DNA from 3 places in the Pseudochelatococcus lubricantis genome. Region 1 is predicted to be linked to each of the others. Evidence: predicted binding sites of a transcription regulator. Region 1 holds the regulator's gene; each other region holds the start of a gene.
The links. The regulator PhoB, encoded in region 1, activates phosphate uptake and scavenging genes when phosphate is short. The targets are predictions, from matches to a motif close to TGTCATNNANCTGTCAT.
Positions count from the first base shown of each region.

Region 1 (7,954 bases):
CTACATTCCGCTGCCCAAGAGCGTGACCGACCAGATCCGCGCTGTCTGGGCGGCTGAAGTCAAGAACAAGTAAGCGGCCTCGTCCGCAGGCTGAACGGGGGGCGCCATGCGGGTGCCCCCCGACCTTCCCCGCTGCGGCGCCTCATACCCGCGCAGGCAGTTTGCGAATGGCGCGTTTTCGCCTGCCTGCCGCATCTGCGACTGCCCCATGGCGGCGGGTTGAAAAGGGGTCCCTTCGCACACAGGCAGAGAACTCATGGCCGACGTTGCTATAAAAGACATATCCCGCGGCAACGATGCAGCGGTGAACAGATCGCAGGCCCTGAACAAATTCAGGCAGAACGACACGTTATTCTTCCACCTGACGCGGTCGGCGGCGCTTCTCGTGCTGGCGCTTCTTTTCGCCATCGTGCTGTCGCTGATCTACGGTGCGTGGCCGGCGCTCAGCCATTTCGGCCTCAACTTCTTCGTATCGCAGACGTGGGACGCCAACGCAGAGGAATTCGGCGCGCTCGCCACGATCTACGGCACCCTGGTGACATCGCTGATCGCCATGCTGATCGCTGTTCCCGTGGGTCTCGGCATCGCGGTGTTCCTGACGGAGCTGTGCCCGATGCGGCTGCGCCGCCCGATCGGCATCGCGGTCGAGCTGCTGGCCGGTATTCCCTCGATCATCTACGGTATCTGGGGCTTCTTCGTGTTCGCCCCCTTCCTGCAGCAGACGCTGCAGCCTTTCCTGATCACGTTGTTCGGCCCGGTTCCGGTGCTGAACGCGGTCTTCGCCGGCCCTCCCTACGGCCTCGGCACGCTGACGGCCGGCCTCATCCTGGCGATCATGGTGCTGCCGTTCATCGCCTCGGTGTCGCGCGACGTGTTCGAGACGGTTCCCCCGGTGATGAAGGAAGCGGCCTACGGCATCGGCTGCACCACCTGGGAAGTTGTCCGCAACGTGGTCATTCCCCACACCCGCGCCGGCCTCGTCGGCGGCGTCATGCTGGCGCTGGGGCGCGCGCTGGGCGAGACGATGGCGGTGACCTTCGTCATCGGTAACGCCAAGCAGATTTCCGCGTCGATCCTGCAGCCCGGCACCACGATCTCGGCGACCATCGCGCTCGAATACGCCGAGGCGTCCGAAGGCCTTTACCGCTCCTCGCTGGTGGCGCTCGGCCTCATCCTGTTCATCATCAGCTTCATCGTGCTGGCGGTCGCTCGCCTCATGCTGGCGCGTCTCAACAAGCTGGGGGCCTGATCATGGTATCGTATGCCGCGCGCAAGCGCAAAAACAGCATCACCATGGGCCTCTGCACGGCGGCTGCGCTGTTCGGCATCATGTGGTTGCTGCTCATCCTGGTCGTGCTGGTCTGGGAAGGTTTCTCCGGCCTGTCGCTGGCCGTGTTCACGGAAATCACGCCGAGCATGGGCTCCGTCGGGGGCGGCCTGCTCAACGCCATCATCGGCTCGATCATGATGACGGTGGTCGCTGTGCTCGTCGGCGCGCCGCTTGGCGTCCTCGCCGGAACCTACATGGCGGAATACGGCCGCTATAATAAGCTCACGAATGTCGTGCGCTTCATCAACGATATCCTGCTCTCGGCGCCGTCGATCGTCATCGGCCTGTTCATCTACGAAGTGCTGGTCGCGCCCTTCGGCGGCTTCTCGGGTTGGGCGGGCGCCGCGGCGCTGGCGGTGATCGTCATTCCGGTCGTCGTGCGCACGACGGAAGACATGCTGCTGCTGGTGCCCGGCCAGCTGCGCGAGGCGGCCACGGCCCTCGGCCTGCCGCGCTCGATCGTGATCAAGCAGGTTGCCTACAAGGCGGCGATCACGGGCATCGTCACCGGCGTGCTGCTGGCGGTGGCGCGCGTGAGCGGCGAGACGGCACCGCTGCTGTTCACGGCGCTGAGCAACAACTTCCTGAGCCTGGACATGGGCCAGCCGATCGCGAGCTTGCCGGTCGTGATCTACAACTTCACCAAGACGCCTGACGAGAACATGCAGCAGCTTGCGTGGACGGGCGCCCTGCTTATCACCTTCACGGTTCTTGCGATGAGCATTTCGGCTCGCGCTCTTTCGACGAGGAAGAAGAAATGACCACCCAGAGCGCCACGCAACCGGTGCCCCCGGCAATCCCCGCCGGCCCGCTCACCGAAAAGGTTTCGGTCCGCAATCTCAAGTTCTACTACGGCAACTCGCTGGCGCTGAAGGGCATCAACCTGCCGCTGTACGACCGGATCGTCACCGCGTTCATCGGCCCGTCGGGCTGCGGCAAGTCCACGCTGCTGCGCGTGCTGAACCGCATGTACGATCTCTACCCCGGCCAGCGGGCCGAGGGTGAGGTGCTTGTCGACGGTCAGAACGTGCTCAACCCCGGCCAGGACCTCAACGCCCTGCGCGCCAAGGTCGGCATGGTGTTCCAGAAGCCGACGCCGTTCCCGATGTCGATCTACGACAACATCGCTTTCGGCGTGCGCCTCTACGAGAGCCTGAACAAGGCGGAGATGGATGAGCGGGTCGAGTCCTCGCTGCGCCGCGCCGCTATCTGGGACGAGGTCAAGGACAAGCTGGGCGCCTCCGGCCAAAGCCTCTCGGGCGGCCAGCAGCAGCGTCTGTGCATCGCGCGTACCGTCGCCGTGAAGCCTGAGGTCATCCTGTTCGACGAACCCTGTTCGGCGCTCGACCCGATCTCGACCTCGAAGGTCGAGGAGCTGATCGACGAGCTGAAGGAAGACTACACGATCGCCATCGTGACGCATAACATGCAGCAGGCAGCGCGCGTGTCGCAGTTCACGGCGTTCATGTATCTCGGCGAACTGGTGGAATTCGCGGAAACGACGAAGATCTTCACCGCGCCGCAGGACAAGCGCACGCAGGACTATATCACGGGCCGCTTCGGCTGATGCGCAGACAGATACGGGCGGCGCGTCGCGCTGCCCGTGCTGCCTCCAAACAGGGATACTGGTGATGGCCGAACATATTGTAACTTCATTCGACGCCGATCTCGAACTCCTGCGCAGCAGGATCGCCGAGATGGGGGGCATTGCCGAGAAGCAGCTTGACGACTCCACCCGCGCGCTCGTGCGTCGTGACGTCGCTCTTGCTCAGCAGGTCATCGATGCGGACTCGCGTCTCGACAGCCTGCAGCGCGAGATCGAGGAACTCGCGGTCGCGACGATCGCCCGTCGTCAGCCGGTCGCGGTTGACCTGCGCGACATCATCTCCGCCATCCGCGTGGCGGGCGATGTGGAGCGTATCGGCGATCTGGCGAAGAACACGGCGAAGCGCGTGCTGGCAATCAGCTCCGAACTGCAGCCCGCCAAGATCGTCGGCGGCGTGCAGCACATGAGCGATCTGGTGCAGGAGCAGCTCAAGGACGTCCTCGACGCCTACGCCCAGCGCGATGAGAAGAAGGCGCTCGAAGTGTGGAACCGCGACGACCGCATCGACGCGCTCTACAACTCCGTCTTCCGCGAACTGCTTACCTACATGATGGAAGACACGCGCAACATCACGTTCTGCACGCACCTGCTGTTCCTCGCCAAGAACATCGAGCGTATCGGCGATCACACCACCAACATCGCCGAGACGATCTACTTCCTGACGACCGGCGAAACGCTGGCGGGCGAGCGTCCGAAGGGCGACACCACGAGCTTCGCCACCACGCCTGCGGTGTGATGGACGTGCAATGCCGGGGTGCCTGCGCGGCGGGGTCACTAGAGCGGTTTGCATTCAAGTCAATCCATAGAATCGAATGCAAGTTGCGATAAAATGTAGAATTTAGAGCGCACGCCCTGATTTCATCAGAGCGTGCGCTCTAGGCCGGATTTGTTGGAGGGCAGCGCTGATGAAGGGCTTCCTCCGGCATGAAGGAATGGATCGGGCGTACAGGAAAATCTGGACGTCTCAAGCGATGCGCTGATCGTTCCGGCACGTCGGGAACGCTTTCGGACTGCGGTCCGAAAGTTCTTGCTGTCGTGCGCGGCGTCATCCCATGCCAGCGGCCAAGTCCGGGAGGCGCCATGCCGGCGCTACCGGTCTCTTCGACGGGTCTCATGCGGGTCTTGTTCAAGCGCCGCACGAACCCGACCACTTCTCGACGAGTCGCGCTCTTCGGGAAACGGCGTTACCGGACAGGGTGCATTGCGCGTCGGCGCCCGTTCGCACGGCTTTGCCCACCAAGGCAGTGTAGCCCGAGCGCGTGAAGTTTCGATGTCTCGCACTTGCTGCGGGCGATACCACGAGGACCTCATGGTAGGACCACGCATTCTCATCGTGGAGGACGAGGAGCCGCTCGCGCTGCTTCTTCGCTACAACCTCGAAGCCGAGGGCTATTCCGTCGACAGCGTGGGACGCGGTGACGAGGCGGAAATCAGGCTGAGGGAGCAGGTTCCCGATCTCGTCCTGCTCGACTGGATGTTGCCCGGCCTCTCCGGCATCGAGCTGTGCCGGCGCGTGCGCGCGCGCGGCGACACCGAGCGCCTGCCGATCATCATGCTCACGGCGCGCGGCGACGAGGGCGAGCGGGTGCGGGGCCTCGCCACCGGCGCGGATGATTACGTCGTCAAGCCCTTCTCGGTGCCGGAACTGCTGGCGCGCGTGCGCGCGCTGCTGCGCAGGACCAAGCCCGGGCACGTGGCGACGCTGCTGCTGGCCGGCGATATCGAACTTGACCGCGAGACGCGGCGCGTGCGCCGCAGCGGCCGCGAGCTGCATCTGGGGCCGACCGAGTTCAAACTGCTAGAATTCCTGATGCAGAGCCCGGGCCGTGTCTTCACCCGCGAGCAGTTGCTCGACGGCGTCTGGGGGCACGATGTCTATATCGACGAGCGGACCGTGGATGTGCATGTCGGGCGTCTGCGCAAGGCCATCAACCGCGCCCGCAGTCCGGATCCGATCCGCACCGTGCGTGGCGCAGGATATGCGTTTGACGAAACCTTTGCGCGCAGCGAATAGCTGACATGCACAAATCGGGTGATCCGCTTATCCCTGCGTGCATATGCCGCAGGCGCCGCGTGTCATTGACAGTTCTCCAGCAAAAAGGCCGCCGGGAAGACCGGCGGCCTTGTCATATCGAATGCATCCATGCGGAATGCCGCGCCGCCGCTCAGGCCCGTTTGCGGTCGCGGCGACGGTCGAGCACCGGCTGGTAGGCGATGCTGGCGTGGTGCGTGCAGTAGGGCATGCCCGTCACCGCACGCGCGCCGCAGAAGCGGAAATTCGGGGAGGTCGGATCGCCGACCGGCCAGCGGCACATGTATTCGCGCAGATCCATGATCGTGACACGCTCGGACATCGGCACGACAACGTTCTCCCGCACTACGGGCACGATGTCCGTCGCGAGGGTTGCCGCCGGCATGTCATCGGGCTCCGCGGCGAGCGCCGCCGTCGCGAGGGCGGCGTTGCCGAAGGTCGATGCCAACGGCTGCGGGACCGGCGCGGGCGCGGCGACCGAAGGGGCCTGGCGGGGGGCGGAAACGACAGGCGCAGCCGGGGCCGGCGCCTTTCGCGGCGGACGGGGCGTCTGGGCGGCAGGGGCCTTCGCACGGCCCGACAGACCCAGACGATGAACCTTGCCGATCACCGCATTGCGACTGACGCCGCCGATCTCCGTTGCGATCTGGCTGGCGCTCAGGCCATCGCTCCAGAGTTTGCGCAACTGCTCGACACGTTCGTCAGTCCAGGTATTGCCGGGATCGCTCATTACTCATGCTCCATCATGCCGCGTCTCGCGCGGAATCCTTCAAGTCGCCGGCAAGTGACCTGTTGCCGGGCGCAACGTTCGCCTCATGGGAAACGCTGGAAGGAACAGCCGGACGATATTTCGTGGCTCTCAAGCGGGAAACTACTATATGCCGTGACTCTCCGGCAAGAGTCGTGCTTGCACAAGCATGCATTTTCCCACAGGAGAGATTGTAAACGAACTCTTGATGCCATGAAAAATGCTGTGAATGCCGGCAATTTCAAGGCCGTGTGACAAAATTCTTCACGCCGGCGGCTGCGGCTTCATGTCCTGCTGCCTCCGGGCCGGCTCCGGCAGCCGGCAACACGAGCGCCAATCGGCTTCAGTTTGTGCTTGAATGTCTTTCGCACTGACAATAAGTTAAACAGGTTGCCGCCCCGTGGGGCGGCTTTTTCCGTTTCCCGTGGCGGAGCCATGCCCTGTTTGCATGGAACCCGGTCCCGGGATTTCGTGTGACGGCGGATGCTGCACATGGCCGGGCGCAGGTCGCGGCCGGCGCTGCCGCTGTCTTTCGTGCGCAGGCCGTGATCGCCTGCCTGCCCCTGGAGTATCTGCTGTGACGTCGCCACTTCTGCCGACCTATGCGCGGGCTGATGTAATCTTCGAGAAAGGTGAAGGTGTCTGGCTTGTGGCGCGCGACGGGCAGCGATATCTCGACCTCGGCTCGGGCATCGGCGTCAACGCGCTTGGCTACAGCCATCCCGCGCTGCTGGCGGCGCTCGCCGAGCAGGGCGGCAAGCTGTGGCACATCTCGAACCTGTTCCAGAACCCGCAGGCGGAGCGCCTTGCCGGGCGGCTCGTCGACGCGAGCTTCGCCGATACCGTGTTCTTCACCAACTCGGGGGCGGAGGCGCTCGAATGCGCCATCAAGACGGCGCGCAAGTATCACTCGGCCGACGGCCATCCGGAGCGCTACCGCATCATCACCTTCGAAGGCGCGTTCCACGGCCGCACGCTGGCGACTATCGCCGCCGGCGGCCAGCAGAAGTATCTTGAAGGTTTCGGGCCGAAGGTCGACGGCTTCGACCAGGTGCCCTTCGGCGACTGGCAGGCGCTCGCGGCGGCGATCGGCCCGCAGACCGGCGGCATCCTGATCGAGCCCGTGCAGGGCGAGGGCGGCATCCGCCCGGTTCCGCCGGCCGATTTGCGCCGCCTGCGCCAGATCGCCGACGACAACGGCCTGCTGCTGATCTTCGACGAGGTGCAATGCGGCGTCGGGCGCACGGGCAAGCTGTTCGCCCATGAATGGTCCGGGATCGCGCCCGACATCATGGCCATCGCCAAGGGCATCGGCGGCGGTTTCCCGCTGGGGGCGAGCCTGGCGACGCGCGAGGCTTCCAAGGGCATGACGCTTGGCACCCACGGCACGACCTTCGGCGGCAACCCCCTCGCCACGGCGGTGGGTAACGCGGTACTCGACGTGATCCTCGCGCCGGGCTTTCTGGAAAGCGTGCAGGAAAAGGCCGGGTTGTTCCGCCAGCGCCTCGCGGAGCTGAAGGACCGCTATCCGGATGTGATCGCCGACGTACGGGGCGAGGGGCTGATGCTCGGCCTCAAGCTGAAGGTGCTGAACACGGACTTCGTCAGGAAGGCACTGGCGCACCGGCTGGTGGTGATCGCGGCCGGCGACAACGTGGTGCGCCTGCTGCCGCCGCTGATCATCAGCGAGGCCGAAATTGCCGAGGCAGTGGCCGGCCTCGGCGCCGTGGCGGAGACGTTCGTGACGCACGCAGACGCAGAAAACGCAGACGAAAGACATGCAGGATGACCAAGGGTAACGGAGCGACGAAAAACCGGAAGGTGAGGCACTTTCTCGATCTGAGCGATTTCTCGGGTGACGAGGTGCGGGCAGTGCTCGACCTCGGCGCGGCGATCAAGGCGCGGCGCGTCCGGGGTAGCCGGCAGGCGAGCCGACCGCTCGACGGCAAGGTGCTGGCGATGATCTTCGACAAGCCCTCCACCCGCACGCGCGTCTCCTTCGATGTCGGCATCCGCGAACTCGGCGGCGAGCCCATCATGTTGACGGGCGCGGAAATGCAGCTCGGGCGCGGCGAGTCCATTCCGGATACGGCGCGCGTGCTGTCGCGCTTCGTCGACGCGATCATGATCCGCATTCTCGACCACGCGGCCATGCTGGAACTCGCGGAATACGCGACCGTGCCGGTGATCAACGGCCTTACCAAGCTGTCGCACCCCTGCCAGATCATGGCCGACCTG
Region 1 covers NZ_JBHLXC010000005.1:5,989-13,942, forward strand. Annotated here, with positions in the region: gene pstS (phosphate ABC transporter substrate-binding protein PstS) at 1-73, shown strand, start outside; gene pstC (phosphate ABC transporter permease subunit PstC) at 257-1,249, shown strand; gene pstA (phosphate ABC transporter permease PstA) at 1,252-2,091, shown strand; gene pstB (phosphate ABC transporter ATP-binding protein PstB) at 2,088-2,897, shown strand; gene phoU (phosphate signaling complex protein PhoU) at 2,962-3,672, shown strand; gene phoB (phosphate regulon transcriptional regulator PhoB) at 4,246-4,950, shown strand; gene ACFFJ7_RS10775 (GcrA family cell cycle regulator) at 5,102-5,698, opposite strand; gene ACFFJ7_RS10780 (aspartate aminotransferase family protein) at 6,294-7,505, shown strand; gene argF (ornithine carbamoyltransferase) at 7,502-7,954, shown strand, end outside.

Region 2 (7,954 bases), on a different contig from region 1:
TCCAGCTCTGCTCGTTATCGAGCAGATTGGCAAGCAGAATCTGGTCAAGAACCTGTTGATGAACTGTGGGGTTCGAGATCGGGCACATCGCTTCCACGCGCCGGTCCAGATTGCGCTGCATCAGGTCCGCAGAGGAAATATACAGATGTGCCTGCGGGTTAGGCAGTTCCTGGCCGTTGCCGAAGGCGTAGATCCGGCTATGTTCGAGGAAGCGGCCGACGATCGACTTGACCCGGATATTTTCCGACAGGCCGGGAATGCCGGGGCGCAGGCAGCAGATGCCGCGCACGACGAGATCGATCTGCACGCCGGCCCGACTCGCCTCGTAAAGCCCGTCGATGATGTCCGTGTCGACGAGCGAGTTGCACTTCATCCACACCGAGCCGGGGCGGCCGGCCTTCACGTGCTCGATCTCCTCCTGCAGGTGCTGGAGGAGGCGCGGCTTGATGGTGAGCGGCGACACGGCCATGCGCTCCAGCTCCGCCGGTTCCGCATAACCGGTGATGAAGTTGAAGATGCGGCTGACGTCGCGCGCGATCGCCGGATCGGCCGTGAAGAACGACAGGTCGGTGTAGATGCGCGCCGTGATCGGGTGGTAGTTGCCGGTGCCGACGTGGCAGTAGGTGACGAGCTGGCCGCCCTCGCGACGCACCACCGACGACAGCTTGGCGTGGGTCTTCAGCTCGATGAAGCCGAACACCACCTGCGCGCCGGCCCGCTCCAGATCGCGCGCCCAGCGGATGTTCGCTTCCTCGTCGAAGCGCGCCTTCAGCTCGACCAGCGCCGTCACCGACTTGCCGGCCTCGGCCGCCTCCGCCAGCGCCTTGACGATGGGCGAGTCGGAAGAGGTGCGGTAGAGCGTCTGCTTGATGGCGACGACGTCGGGGTCGCGCGCCGCCTGCTGCAGGAACTGCACCACCACGTCGAAGGATTCATAGGGGTGGTGGACGATCAGATCCTTCTCGCGGATCGCGGCAAAGCAGTCGCCCGCGTGCTCGCGGATGCGCTCCGGATAGCGCGGATTGTAGGGCGTGAACTTGAGGTCGGGCCGGTCGAGGCCGACGAGCTGCGACAGCTCGTTGAGCGCCAGCATGCCTGTGGAGACGAAGATTTCGTCCGGCAGGACATTCAGCTCCTTGGCGACGAAGTCGCGCAGGTTCTCGGGCATCGCGCCCTCAAGCTCCAGCCGGATGACGACGCCGCGCCGGCGCTGCTTCAGCGCGCTCTCGAACACGCGCACCAGATCCTCCGCCTCTTCCTCGATCTCAAGGTCCGAGTCGCGGACGATGCGGAAGCTGCCCTGGCCCTGCACCGAATAGCCCGGGAACAGGCGGTTGATGAACAGCACCAGCACCTGCTCCAGCACGATGAAGCGCGAGGCGCCCGTCTCGGCGAAGTCAGGCAGCTTGATGAAGCGCTGCACCTTGTTGGGAATGCGGATCAGGGCGTTGAGCGACTTGTTGTCGCTCTGGCGGTGCAGGGCGAGCGCCAGCGAGAAGCCGAGGTTGGGAATGAACGGGAAGGGATGCGCCGGGTCGATGGCGAGCGGCGTCACCACCGGGAAGACGTAGTGCAGGAAGTAGTCGTCGAGCCAGTTCAGCTCGGCGCGGGTCAGCTCGTCCGGGTTGATGAGCACGATGCCGTTCTCGACCAGCTCCTCGCGCAGCTCAAGCCAACGCTTCTGCTGGTCGCTGGCGAGCTTCGTCACCCCGGCGCCGATGCGGGCGAGCTGTTCGGCAGGCGTCAGGCCGTCCTGCGAGACGACGGACACGCCCGAGCGGAGCTGGCCGCGCACGCCCGCCACGCGGACCATGAAGAACTCGTCGAGGTTGCTGGCGGAAATCGACAGGAAGCGAAGCTGTTCCAGCAGCGGGTGGTTGCGGTTGGAGGCCTCCTCCAGCACCCGCCGGTTGAACTGCAGCCACGACAGCTCCCGGTTGACCAGCCGCTCGGGGGAATGAAGCAGGGCGTCGCCCGCAGGGAAATCCTCCGCCGGGGCGCTCACCTCCGCGGGAACACCGGCATCCTCGTCTACCACGTTCAGAACCGTTTCGACATCCGTCATGGTGAACCTCCACATTCGACCCGGGCCGCGTGCGATCATCGCCCGCCGTTATCCTATTCAAGCCGCGTTGTCGCAATCTTCTGCGACAATTCCACGACGAAAAACCATGAAACCCCAATATCATGAAACCCCGATATGAAGCGCGACGGACTCTATGCGTCGTCCGCGCCCGATCGCACGGCCAGCCGGTCCAGTACGGCGAGCGCGAAAGGGCGGGTGATGCGCCGGCGGTCGCTCAGCGCCTCGCGGTCCAGCACCTCGACGAGTTCCCGCGCCGCCGCGAGCGAGCGCTCCATCCGCCGCCCCAGCGCCTCGACGACGCCGGCATCGACGACGAGTTGCCGGTCGATGAAGAGCTTCACCAGGACGGCCCGCAACAGGGTGTCGTCCGGCGGATCGATGGCGACGGCGGGCGACAGCCGCAGGCGCGACAGGAGATCGGGCGTGGCGAGTCCCCACATTCCGGGCTGCGCGCGCGCCGTGATCAGCATCGACGCGCCGTTGCGGCGCACCGCATTGAGCAGGTGGAACAGCGCATGTTCGTCGCGCGGCGGCCGGTCCGCATCCTCGATGACGAGCGCCTCGCACAGGGCCAGCTCCTCCACGCCCTGCGCGGTGACCCCGGCAGCCGACACGATGCGCGCGCCCGCGCGCCGCGCCCAGATCGCCGCGAGATGCGTCTTGCCCGATCCCGCCGGGCCGACGAGCCGCAGCAGCCTGTCCGGCCACGCCGGCCAGCTCTCGATCATGGTGAACGCCTGCGCGTTGGCGGGGCTGACGAGAAAATCCGCTGCCTCCAGACGCGGCTCCACGGGCAGGTCGAGCGGCAGTTGCCTCGGCGCTTGCGGCCGCTCTTCAGACATCGACGTGAATCCGGGCCCTCGGCTCACGGTCCGCCCCGGTATAGAGCGGGCTCGCCAGATAAAGCTGCAGTGCGAAGCGCGTCAGCACGCCGATGGCGGCCGCGATGGGTACCGCGAGCAGCAGGCCGACGAAACCGAACAGCGAGCCGAAGGCCACCAGCGCGAACATCAGCCAGACCGGATGCAGCCCCACCGCATCCCCCACGAGCTTGGGCGACAGGATGTTGCCTTCCACGAACTGCCCGAACAGGAAGATGCCGACGGTGACGGCGATCATCGTCCAGTCCGGCCAGAACTGCACCAGCGCCACGCCCACCGACAGCACGAAACCGGTGAACGAGCCCACGTACGGAATGAAGGTGAGCGCGCCGCTGACGAGGCCGATCAGCAGGCCGAAGTTCAGGCCGACCGACGTCAGCGCGATGGCGTAGAACGAGCCGAGGATGAAGCACACCAGCGCCTGTCCCCGGATGAAGCCGGCGATGGCGCCGTTCATGTCCTGCGCCAGCGTCCTGATGGTGTCGGCGTGGCGGCGCGGCAGCCAGCTATCGATCGTTTCGACCATCCGCCCCCAGTCCACCAGCAGGTAGAAGGCGACGACGGGCGTCACCACCAGCAGGGCGAGCACACTGATCACCGCCTGCCCGCCCGACCAGAGGGAGGTCGCGAACGTGCCGAGCCACCGCGCCGCCTGCCCCACGATATCCGTGAGCGAACGCTCCACGGTGGCCAACGCCTCCGGCCCGCCGAGATGTTCGATCAGCGGGCCGCCGTATTCCGTCGCCCACTGTTGCAGGTTCCTGGCGTTCGCCGGCAGGTTTTCGAGCAGCACCCCGAGCTGGTTGACCACCACCGGCAGCAGCAGCACCAGCGTGAGAATGAAGGCCAGCACGAACAACAGCAGAATCAGCAGCGATGCCGTGAGGCGCCCCATGCCGATCCGCTCAAGCCGCGTCGCCACCGGGTCGAGAATGTAGGCGAGCGCCAGCCCCGCGACGAACGGCAGCAGGATGCCCCGCAGCAGGTAAACCCCGACAAGCAACGCCGCCAGCGCCACGATCCAGAAGCGCATCTGACGCTCGACAGGAGAGAAATCACTCATCCGCCAGTCCATTTTCTGCCAGCCCCCGGTTTGGGCGCAACCGCCTTTCCGCGCAGGATACCGCGCATGCGCTCCATCTAACACCGATTATTCATTCGGCCATATGACGAAGCCACAGCGTGAGATAGGCGCCCGCGGAAAGCAGCGTCAAGCCGACGACCGAAGCCATGCCCGCGTTGAACAGCCACGGCGCGGCGACCGCCGGCCCGGCGCCGGCGAGGCCGAGGCTCCCCAGCGTCAACGCGGCGAAGCCGATCTGCGCCGCCGTGTTCAGCTTGCTGACGAGGAGCGGGCGGATCGCCACGGGCCGCGTCATCAGCCATGAGATGGCAATGGCCATCAGGATCAGCACATCGCGCGAGACGACGAGGATCGCCAGCCAGCCCGGCAGCACGCCGACGACGGAGAGCGCCACGTAAATCGACACCAGCAGCGCCTTGTCGGCGAAGGCGTCGAGATAGGCGCCCAGTTCGCTGCGCATGTCGAAGCGGCGTGCGATATAGCCGTCCACCCCGTCGGAGAGGCCCGCCACGACGAACATTACGAAGGCGGCAAGCCACGCCTGCGCGCCGATCGACGCCACGATGACTGGCACCAGCAACAGCCGCAGGATCGTGATCAGGTTGGGGATCGTCATGGAACCGCGTTCATCCTCCGGCGCCCGGTCGGCGTGGGGTCCGCAGGCCGCGGGAGGCTCGCCGTTCTGCGCATTTTTTCCAGCTATACCAAATCCCGCCCGCCCGACAAGCCACGGCGCGGCGGCGGCGAAAAGGCTTCCTCGCCATCCGTGGCGGCCTGTCTATATAATGACTGGCGCGGCGGGCGCGGTTCACCGAAAAATCGGTATTCCGCGGCCGCGCGTCCGCCTTCGCACTTGCCTTCGGGCGTCCGCCGTCGTAGGTGCCAGATGGAATTGTTCACAGGAACCGCAAGCGATGTCGCAAAACGGACATGACGGATCGATCAGGAACGGGCTGACCTATGCCGAGGCCGGGGTCGACATCGACGCCGGCAACGCCATGGTGGAAGCGATCAAGCCGCTCGTGCGCGCGACCCGCCGCCCCGGCGCGGATGGCACGATCGGCGGCTTCGGCGGCCTGTTCGACCTCAAGGCCGCCGGCTACGTCGATCCGATTCTGGTCGCAGCGAACGACGGCGTGGGCACCAAAGTCAAGATCGCCATCGAGACGGGCCATCACGAGACGATCGGCATCGACCTCGTCGCGATGTGCGTCAACGATCTCGTGGTGCAGGGCGCCGAACCGCTGTTCTTCCTCGACTATTATGCCACCGGCAAGCTCGACCCGCGCGAGGGCGCGCTCGTCGTGCAGGGCATCGTCGACGGCTGCCGGCAGGCGGGCTGCGCGCTGCTCGGCGGCGAGACGGCGGAAATGCCCGGCCTCTATGGCAACGGCGACTACGACCTCGCCGGCTTTGCCGTGGGCGCGGCGGAGCGCGGCCGGCTGCTGCCGCGCGCGGACATCCGGCCAGGCGACGCCCTTCTCGGCCTGCCGTCGTCCGGCGTTCATTCCAACGGCTTCTCGCTCGTGCGCAAGATCGTTGCCGCCGCAGGGCTGGACTGGAACGCTACCGCCCCCTTCGCCCCCGAAAAGCGTCTCGGGATCGCGCTGCTGGAGCCGACGCGCATCTACGTGCGCCAGCTGCTCGGCGCCCTTCGGCGCACGGACGCCATCAAGGGCCTCGCCCACATCACCGGCGGAGGCTTCATCGACAATATTCCGCGCGTGCTCCCCGAGGGCACCGCGGCGCGTCTCGACCTCGCTGCCATCCTGCCGCTGCCGGTGTTCGGCTGGCTCGCGCGCGTCGGCGGCGTGGACGCAGGGGAGATGCTGCGCACCTTCAACTGCGGCATAGGCATGGTCGTCGTCGTGGAGGCCGGACAGGTCGAGACCGTGACGGACGCGCTGATCGCGGAAGGCGAAACACCGGTGCTGATCGGCGACGTCATCGCGGCGGGCGACGGTCCGCGCGTCGTCACCACCGGCGAGTTGCGGCTGTGACCGGAATGACGGCGGGCGGAAAACGGCGGCGCACGGCGGTGCTGATTTCCGGGCGCGGTTCCAACATGGCCGCGTTGCTGGCGGCGGCCGCTGCCACCGACTTTCCCGCCGAGATCGTCCTCGTCGCCGCCAACCGGCCGGAGGCGGCGGGCCTCGCCACTGCCCGCGATGCCGGAATCGCCACGGAAAGCATCGATCACAAGCCTTTCGGCCGCGACCGTGAGGCATTCGAGCGCGCGCTCGACGCGCGGCTCAATGCACACGGCATCGAACTCATCTGCCTCGCCGGCTTCATGCGCATTCTCACGCCGTGGTTCGTGCAGCGGTGGCTCGGGCGGCTCATCAACATCCACCCCTCGCTGCTGCCTTCCTTCCCGGGCACGCAGACCCACGAGCGCGCTCTGGCGGCGGGCGTCAGGCTGCACGGCTGCACGGTGCATTTCGTCGAGCCCGAAGTCGACGCCGGCCCGATCATTGCGCAGACCGCCGTGCCCGTCCTGCCCGGCGATACGCCGGACATCCTGTCGGCGCGCGTGCTGGCGCAGGAGCACCTGCTCTATCCGCACGCCCTCGCCCTCGTCGCAGGCGGCGCGGTGCGCTTCGTGCCCGGCGCCCCGTCGGGTCGGGTGGAGACGGACCCCACCGCCGACAGAACTCCTCCCACACTCTCGCTCAGCGTTCCCGCCTGATCGAAAAATGCCCGCCGGCCCGGCCGCCGGGAAGCGGGGAAGGACATCGCCCTCCCCGCATGCGGTTCGTCAGCGCAGCTCGCGCGGTGCGGCGCTGACGGTGACGGCCGCGTTCTGGCGCACTTCCAGCACCGCAAGCGCGCGGTCGTTGGTGCCGTTCGCGTTGAAGCGGAACACGCCGTCCGCGCCGGCAAAGCCCGCGCGGTTCGTCAGCACGGTGGTGGAGAAGCGCTGCGATCCCTGCGTGCGCACCAGCGCCGCCGCCAGCGAGACCGCGTCGTACGCCAGGCTCGCGATGCGCGCCGGCTCCGCGCCGAACTTCGCGCGATAGCGCTGGGAGAAGGCGTTGAAACCGGCCGAATCGGGCGCGGCGAACCAGCCGCCCTGCAGGCCGGGCGCCGCCAGTGCGCGCGGATCGTTCCACAGCGAGGTGCCGAGCAGCTTCACCCGCCCCGTATCGACGCCCGCCGTGCGCAGGTACTGCGCCGCGCTCGGCAGAGTATCGGCGTTGTCGGGCAGGAACAGCGCATCGATCTGGCCGGCGTGCGCCGCGATGCGCTGCACGGCCTGCTGCAGGTTGGAGCGGTCGGCGGCGTAGGTTTCGATGGCGACGACGCGCCCGCCCGTGGATGCGACGGTCGTCTGGAACGCCGCCTGCACCACCTTGCCGTAGGCGTTGTCGGGGACGAGCGCGGCAAAGGACTTGCGGCCGCGCTGGGAAGCGAAGCGGATGATGCGGTCGACCTCCGTCTCCGGCAAGAAGCTCAGCAGGTAGACGCCGGGCTGGGCGACGGAGCTGTCGGTGGAAAACGAGATGACCGGACGATTGTGCGGACGCGCCACCGCCCCCGCCGCGCGGGTAGAGGCCGAGAACAGCGGCCCGAGCACGAGTTCCGCGCCCTGATCGATCGCTGCCCGCGTCGCATCGCGCGCGCCGGCCTCGGTGCCCCGATCGTCTCGCACGAGAAGCTGGATGTCGGGCTCGTTGAACTCGCTGATCGCCAGTTCCGCCGCGTTGCGAAGCGACTGCGCCGTGGCGCCGGCGCCACCCTGCGCCGAGAGCGGCAACACGAGGGCCACCTTCACCGAACCCGTGCCGATGGTGCTCGCCGGCGCAGCCTCGGTGCCGCCGCCGCCTTCCGATCCGCCAAGACCGAAGAACCCGCCCGAGCCGGAACAGCCGGCAAGGAACAGGCTGGCGAGCACGGCAGCCG
Region 2 covers NZ_JBHLXC010000002.1:414,361-422,314, forward strand. Annotated here, with positions in the region: gene ACFFJ7_RS04785 (RNA degradosome polyphosphate kinase) at 1-2,065, opposite strand, end outside; gene ACFFJ7_RS04790 (P-loop NTPase family protein) at 2,218-2,928, opposite strand; gene ACFFJ7_RS04795 (AI-2E family transporter) at 2,921-4,030, opposite strand; gene ACFFJ7_RS04800 (CDP-alcohol phosphatidyltransferase family protein) at 4,122-4,667, opposite strand; gene purM (phosphoribosylformylglycinamidine cyclo-ligase) at 4,966-6,051, shown strand; gene purN (phosphoribosylglycinamide formyltransferase) at 6,057-6,740, shown strand; gene ACFFJ7_RS04815 (penicillin-binding protein activator) at 6,810-7,954, opposite strand, start outside.
Region 2: the regulator PhoB is predicted to act here: its motif matches at 2,148-2,164, upstream of ACFFJ7_RS04785 (RNA degradosome polyphosphate kinase).

Region 3 (7,954 bases), on a different contig from region 1:
TGAAAAACCTCTCCCCCAACGACGGGCGATCGCAATGACGGAACATCTCGATATCGTGGACATCCACACCCACCTGTGGCCGGCCGACCGGGGCGCTGGCGGCGCGCGGCGGGTGAATTTCGGCCTCGGCGACGACATCCTGCGCCAGATCGTCGATCCCGCCGCGCTGCTTGACGCCTTCGCGGCCGCGGGTGTGTCGCTTGCCGTCGTCAGCACGACCGTCGAAAGCCTGTTCGGGGTGGAGGGTCCCACCGACGAAAGCACGATCGCCGGGGTCAACGACTGGCTCGCCGGCCTCGTCGCCGCCCATCCCGGACGGCTTGCGGCCCTCGGCGTGGTCGACCCGTTCTCCGGCGAGGCGGCTGCGCGGGAAGCCGAGCGGGCGCTCGGCACGCTCGGCCTCGCGGGGCTGGTCATCGACTCCTCCCGGCACGGACGCTTCCTCGCCGATCCCGCCGTCCGTCCCACGCTTGAGGTGGCGAACCGCTACCGGGCGCCGGTTTTCGTCCATCCCATCAACGCGCCGCAGGCCGATCTCCTGATCGCCGGCGCGGGCAAGGCGGGCAATTCGCTCGGCCGCGGCCTCATGAACGGCGTTGCTTTCCTGTCCCTGCTGGAATCGGACATCCTCGACGCCTTCCCCGACATCAACTTCGTTTTCGCGACGCTGGGGCTCGGCGCCATCGTGCAGGCATCGCGCGGCGGTCGCTACGGACGGGAGGCACGCGACGCCGGCGAGCGCCCCAACATCTATTTCGACACCATGGGCGATGACCCGGCAATCGTGCGCATCCTCACCTCCTTCTTCGGCGTCGAGCGCGTCCTCGCCGGCACCGATTGGCCGATTCTGCCCGCACTCGCGCAGGCGAGCCTGCGGGACAACCTGATCCGCGCCGGGCTCGACGCGCATGAACGGCAGCTCGTCGCCGGTCTCAACGCGCGCCGCATTCTCGGAAGCCGCGTCCCGGGGCAGACGGGAGCAGCCTGACGATGACCGCTCTGCCCGATACGGATTTAGCCGCCACGCTGGCCCGCGCCCGCGACCTTGGCCGGGAGTTCGCGGCGCGGGCCGCCCGCTATGATGAAACGGGGGAGTTTCCCGTCGCCAATTTCGAGGCGCTGCATGAGGCAGGCCTTCTCGGCCTCACCACCGCACGCGAGCACGGCGGCCTCGGGGGCGGGCTGCGCGACGCGCTGGCCGCCGTTTCCGCCGTCGCCCACGGCGATCCGTCGACCGCCCTCGTCTACGCGATGCATCTGAACAACCAATACAGCGCCAGCCATTCCGGCAAATGGCCCGCGCATCTCGTGGAGCGCGTGACGCGGGCCAACCGCGAAGGCGTGGCACTGCTCAACGCGGCGCAGGTGGAGCCCGCCGTCGGCTCGCCCTCGCACGGGACGCTGCCCCAAACCGTTGCGCGGCGAGACGGCGGGACGTGGCTCATCAGCGGGCGCAAGATCTACACAACAGGCATTCCGCTGCTGAAATGGGCGCTCGTGCTCGCCGTCACGGACGAGACCGAGCCCCGGCTCGGCTCGTTTCTGGTGCCGACGGACGCACCCGGCCTGCGGGTCGAGCGCACGTGGAACGCCGTCGGCATGCGCGCCACCCGCAGCGACGACATCGTCCTGGAGAACGTCGCGATCCCTTACGAGGACACGATCGACCTCGCACCGGCCTCGGCGGGCATCCGGCGCGACGAACGCGAGAGCGCCTGGTATTTCGGCCTTGTGCCCGCCGTCTATGACGGCGCGGCGCACGCCGCCCGCGACTGGCTGGTGAACTTCGCGGCCAGCCGCACGCCCGGCAGCCTCGGCGCGCCGCTCTCCTCCCTGCCCCGCTTTCATGACGGCGTCGGCCAGATCGAGGTGCTGCTCGGCATCAACCGCCGCCTGCTGCGCGGCCTCGCCGAGGACTACGATCTCGGCCGGCCGTTCGGTGCCGACGCCGTCATCGTCAAGCACGCGGTGATCGAGAACGCGCAGGCCGCGACGCTGATCGCCCTCGATCTCGGCGGCAATCCCGGCATCAACCGGGACAACCCGCTGGAGCGCCACCACCGCGACGCGCTGGGCGGCAAGGCCCACGCACCGCAGAACAACCTCATCCGCACCAATCTCGGCCGCGCCGCCTTCGCGCGCCACGCCGCCGGCACTGCCGCGGAATAGGGGAAAACGGATCGCCCGGCCCGGCAGAGGGCGTGTCATACCCGGAGCGTCATACCCGGAACGACATGCCCCGAATGTCATGCCCCAAATGTCATGCCCATGTCATCGTCAACCCATGACATACGGCACTGCTATTGCTGTGCCCCGCGCGCGGGCTAGGGAGAAAAAACGAGATGAAGAGGTCGATCCTGCTGGCTATCGGCGCCAGCCTGCTGTCCGGCACCGCCCTGATGGCGGCCGAGCCCCTGAACTTTAACCGGATTTCGGTTTTCCCGGTCATTCGCAACCTGCCGGAAGGCGCCGATCCGGCCAAGCCGACGGTGTCCGAGATCATCGCGGCCAACGCTGACGGCACGCTGCTCGTCTACACCGATTCGCCCGGCAACCGCGTCGGCCTCGTCGACATCACCGATCCCGCCGCGCCCAAGGCCGGCGGCGCGGTCGCCGTCGAAGGCGAGCCCACCTCGGTCGTCGTCGTGGGCAACAAGGCGCTCGTCGGCGTCAACACCTCGAAGAGCTACACCGAGCCGTCGGGCTTCCTCGGCGTGGTCGATCTGACGAAGAAGACCCTCGAAAAGAAGTGCGAGCTGGGCGGTCAGCCGGACTCGGTCGCGCTGAGCCGCGACAAGAAGACCGTCGCCATCGCCATCGAGAATGAGCGCAACGAGGAACACAACGAGGGCGCGCTGCCGCAGCTTCCCGCCGGCTTCGTCTCGCTCGCCGCCGTGGGTGCCGATGGCGACGTGGACTGCGCCGCCGTTCGCCGCGTCGAAGTGACGGGCCTCGCCTCCTACGCTCCGGAAGATCCCGAGCCCGAGTTCGTCGACTTCAACGGCAAGGACGAGGTCGTCGTCACGCTGCAGGAGAACAACCACCTCGTCATCGTCGACGCGAAGGAAGGCAAGGTCGTCTCGCACTTCCCCGCCGGCGCCGTGACGCTTGAGAACGTCGACACGAAGAAGGACGGCGTCATCAGCCCCACCGACACGATCGAGAACGCCCTGCGCGAACCGGACGCCGTGCGCTGGCTGGACGACGACCGCTTCGTCATCGCCAACGAGGGCGACTACAAGGGCGGCGCGCGCGGCTTCACGATCTTCAACAAGAACGGCACCGTCGAGTTCGAGAGCAAGGCCTCGTTCGAGCATGAAGTGCTGCGCGCCGGCCACTATCCCGACAAGCGCAACAAGAAGGGCGTCGAGCCCGAAGGCATCGCGTTCGGCAAGTACGGCGACGACAACCTCTTCTTCGTCGGTTCCGAGCGCGGCTCCGTCGTCGGCGTCTACAAGGACGAGGGCGCGGGCAAGGAGCCCACGTTCCTGCAGCTCCTGCCGGCTGGCGGCATCGGACCCGAGGGCCTGCTGGTCATTCCGCAGCGCGATCTCTTCGTGACCGCCAACGAGACCGACCTGCGCAAGGACGGCGGACAGGGCACCACCGTCGCGATCTTCAAGCGCGCGCAGGCGCCGGCCGTTTATCCGACCATCGTTTCCGGCAATGACGGCAAGGGCCTGCCGATCGGCTGGGGCGCGCTCTCCGGCGCAGCCGCCGATCCGTCCGTCCCCGGCCGCCTCTATGTCGTCAGCGACAGCTTCTATTCGCAGGGCGCCATCTATGTCGTCGACGCGGCGCAGAAGCCTGCCCGCATCGTCGAGAAGCGCGTCGTGACGAAGGACGGCAAGCCCGTCGCCAATCTCGACCTGGAAGGCATCGCCGTCCGTCCCGCCGGCGGCTTCTGGCTGGCGTCGGAGGGCAATCCGGAGCGCGAGAAGAACCCGACCCAGTCGCAGATCGTCCGCGTCGACGACAAGGGCGAGGTGCAGGAAGTCGTCGAGCTGCCGGAAGAGCTGAAGAAGCAGGCCACGCGCTACGGCTTCGAGGGCATCGCGGTGGCCGGCGAGGGCGACAGCGAGACGTTGTGGATCGCCGTGCAGCGCGAGTGGAAGGACGACCCGAAGGGCCACGTCAAGATCCTCGCCTACAACCCGGCTGCGAAGACGTGGGGCGAACTCCACTATCCGCTGGACAAGTCCGAGAAGGGCTGGGTCGGCCTGTCGGAAATCACCTACGTCGGCAACGACAACTTCGTGGTCATCGAGCGCGACAACCAGGTGGGCGACGCCGCCGCTATCAAGAAGCTCTACCGCTTCTCGATCGCGGGCCTGAAGCCGGCGGCCATCGGCGCGAAGGAGATCGCCGTGGTGAAGAAGACGCTGGCGCGCGACGTGCTGCCCGACCTCAAGGCCGCGAACGGCACGGTGCTTGAGAAGGTCGAGAGCTTCGCCGTGGACAAGGACGGCGTGAGCTTCATCATCACCGACAACGACGGCGTGGACGGTTCCTCCGGCGAGACGCAGTTCATCAACCTCGGCAAGATCAAGCTCGACTGACGGCGACACGCCATCGAATCCGGTACGGCCGGCGGATCGCTCCGCCGGCCGTATCCATTGCGGCCTCTCCGGCGCCGCGCACCTGTCACACCGGCGTCATTGCGCGGTGGCAGACAAACGCGGACATTTTTCTCTCTGGAGAGGCGCCATGCGCAAATTCACTGCTTCACTGTTTGCCGTCGCCGCTCTTGCGGCGCTCGTTGCCGCGCCCGCCCGGGCCCAGGACCTCGCCACGCTTGAAGCCGGCGCCCGCAAGGAAGGCGCGGTCTACAGCGTCGGCATGCCGGACGGCTGGGCGAACTGGAAGGACACCTGGGCGCAGCTCACGGAGAAGTACGGCCTCAAGCACGCCGACACCGACATGAGCAGCGGCGAGGAAATCGCCAAGTTCGCCAACGAGGGCGCCAACGCCACGGCGGACATCGGCGACGTCGGCCTCGAATTCGGCCCCATCGCGGTGAAGCGCGGCGTGACGCAGCCCTACAAGCCCACGACGTGGGAGCAGATCCCCGGCTGGGCGAAGGATGCCGAAGGCAACTGGGTCATCGCCTACACCGGCACCATCGCGTTCATCGTCTCGAACGAGGTGAAGAACCCGCCGAAGTCGTGGGCCGATCTGCTTAAGGGCGACTACAAGTTCTCCATCGCGCAGGTGGGTTCCGCCGCGCAGGACAACGCCGCCGTGCTCGCCGCCGCCGTGGCGCAGGGCGGTGATGAGAACAACCTGCAGCCGGGCATCGACCTCTTCGCCAAGCTCGCCGAACAGAAGCGCCTCGTCGCCAACGCCGCCAACCCGGCGAGCCTGGAGAAGGGCGAGATTCAGGTCGCCGCCCTGTGGGACTTCAACGCGCTGAACTACCGCGACGTTGTCGGCCGCGACAAGTTCACGGTCCTGATCCCCTCCGACGGTTCGATCACCAGCGGCTACGCGACGATCATCAACAAGCACGCCAAGAACCCCAACGCCGCCAAGCTGACGCGCGAATACATCCTGAGCGACGCCGGCCAGGTCAACCTCGCCAACGGCTACGCCCGTCCCATCCGCGTCGATCACATCACGCTGCCGGAAGAGACGAAGGCGCGCCTGCTGCCGTCCGAGCAGTACGCGAAGGCCAAGCCCATCGACAGCGAGGCATGGACGAAGTCCGCGCCGACCATCGCCGCCAAGTGGCGCGATCAGGTCGCTCCCAAGCTCTGAGCGGACGGCCCTTCAGTCGCAAAGGCGCGGATGATGCATCCGGCTATCCCCGCCGTTCCCGGCGGTTCCTGTGAAGCCAACAGGTGCGAGCGTCCCGGCCATGCCGGGGCGCTCGTGCGCATCCGGCGCGGCAGCGGCGGGCCTTCAGCGCCATGACCGACGCCAATACGCTGCGCATGCGCCTCCTCGCGCTGCCCCTGCTGGTCGTGTTCGGGGTGCTCGTCGTCTGGCCGCTGACCAGCATCGTCATCGACAGCTTCGATGCGCAGGGGGAAATTTCCCTCGCCAACTACCGCACGGTGCTGGAAAGCACCTATTACCGGCAGTCCTTCGTCACGAGCCTCTGGATTTCCGTGCTGACGACGGGCATCGGCATCGCCCTCGGGATCCTGCTCGCCATCGCCCTGCGCGCGCGGGGCGGCGGCGTGCGGCGGTTCGCGCTCGCCTTCGGCAGCATGGGAGCCAACTTCGCCGGCGTGCCGCTTGCCATGGCGATCATCATCCTGTTCGGCATGAACGGGTTTTTCACCATCCTCGTCGGCAAGCTCGGCCTGCCGGGCGGCTTCAACGTCTATTCCCTCGCCGGGCTGGTGATCGCCTATTGCTACTTCCAGATCGCCCTCGCCACGCTGCTGCTCACGCCCGCGTTCGATGCCGTGCCGGCGGAGATCGAGGAAGCAGCAGCCCTGATGGGGGTATCGTCGGCCCGCTTCTGGCTGCGCGTCGGCCTGCCCATCGTCGCGCGCCAGATCGTCGCGATCGCCATCCTGCTGTTCGCCAACGCGATGGGCACGTTCGCCACGACCTACGCGCTGACGGGCACCAGCGTCAACGTGGTGACCATCGCCATCAGCGATCTCGTGTCGGGTGACATCTTCTCCGATCCCAATCTCGCCAACGCCATCGCGCTGGTGCTGCTCGTGGTGCTGCTCGTCCCCATCGTCGCCAGCCAGTTCCTCGTGCGGGAGAGGCGACCATGATCCCGTCGAACGGACTGCTGTCGCGGACGTTTCTGATCGCCATGGCGACGCTGATGGCGCTGCCCATCGCCGCCACCGCCATCAACGCCTTCGCCGCGGACTGGTCGGACACGCTGCTGCCGTCCGCGCTGACGGCCGACTATTTCCTCACCGTGATCGCCGACCCGCGCTTCACCGCCGCCATGGTCCGCTCGCTGGCGGTGGCGGCGGTGGCGCTGGCGCTGGCGACGGTGCTCATCGTGCCGGCGATCGTGTGCGCGCATATCTACTGGCCAGCGCTTGACCGCTGGCTGGCGCGGCTCGTGATCCTGCCCTATGCGGTGCCGGCGATCGTGCTGGTGGTGGGCTACCTGCGCGTCTTCTCCCACCCGCCGCTGCAGATCAACGGCTCGCCGCTGGTGCTTGTGCTCGTTTATGTGCCGGTCTGCTTCCCGATGTTCTACATCGCGATCAAGAACAGCCTGCGCGGCCTTGCGATCGTGGATCTGCTCGATGCCGGGCGGCTTGTGGGCGCGAGCGACGCGGTGCTGCTGCGCCGGGTGATCCTGCCGTCGATCGTGCCCGGCATCATGGTCGCCGCCGTGCTGAACTTCGCCATCCTGTTCAGCGAGTTCGTCTATGCGAAGATGCTGGTGGGCGGCAATTTCGAGACGCTGCAGATGTACATGTACGCCCAGCGCAACCTCAGCGGCCGCATCACCAGCGTGATCGTGCTGATCTATTTCGTCCTGCTGCTTGTCATGACCCTGGCCTCGCTGGGACTCGCCCGAACGGAGGAGCGCGCAAGCCGATGAGCTATCTGACCATCGCCAAGGTCAGCGCGACCTATGGCGCCGCGACCATCCTCGACGGGATCAACCTTGAGATCGGACAGGGCGAGATGCACGTGCTGCTCGGCCCTTCCGGCTGTGGCAAGACGACCCTGCTGCGTGCCATCGCTGGGCTGGCGGCGCCATCGGCGGGCGAAATTCGCCTCGCCGGGCGGCGCATCGATAACCTGCCGCCCAAGGACCGCGGCATCGCCATGGTGTTCCAGCACTATGCGCTGTTTCCCAACATGACCGTGCGCCAGAACCTCGCTTTCGGCCTTGAGCAGAAAAAGCTCTCGCGGGCCGAGATCGCGCGGAAGGTCGAGGCGACGCTGGACATGGTGGCGCTCGGGCCGCGTGCCGACGTGCGGCCGCACCAGCTGTCCGGCGGGCAGCGCCAGCGCGTGG
Region 3 covers NZ_JBHLXC010000001.1:255,920-263,873, reverse strand. Annotated here, with positions in the region: gene ACFFJ7_RS01075 (amidohydrolase family protein) at 35-988, shown strand; gene ACFFJ7_RS01070 (acyl-CoA dehydrogenase family protein) at 991-2,169, shown strand; gene ACFFJ7_RS01065 (esterase-like activity of phytase family protein) at 2,343-4,559, shown strand; gene ACFFJ7_RS01060 (ABC transporter substrate-binding protein) at 4,708-5,757, shown strand; gene ACFFJ7_RS01055 (ABC transporter permease) at 5,910-6,737, shown strand; gene ACFFJ7_RS01050 (ABC transporter permease) at 6,734-7,531, shown strand; gene ACFFJ7_RS01045 (ABC transporter ATP-binding protein) at 7,528-7,954, shown strand, end outside.
Region 3: the regulator PhoB is predicted to act here: its motif matches at 2,259-2,275, upstream of ACFFJ7_RS01065 (esterase-like activity of phytase family protein).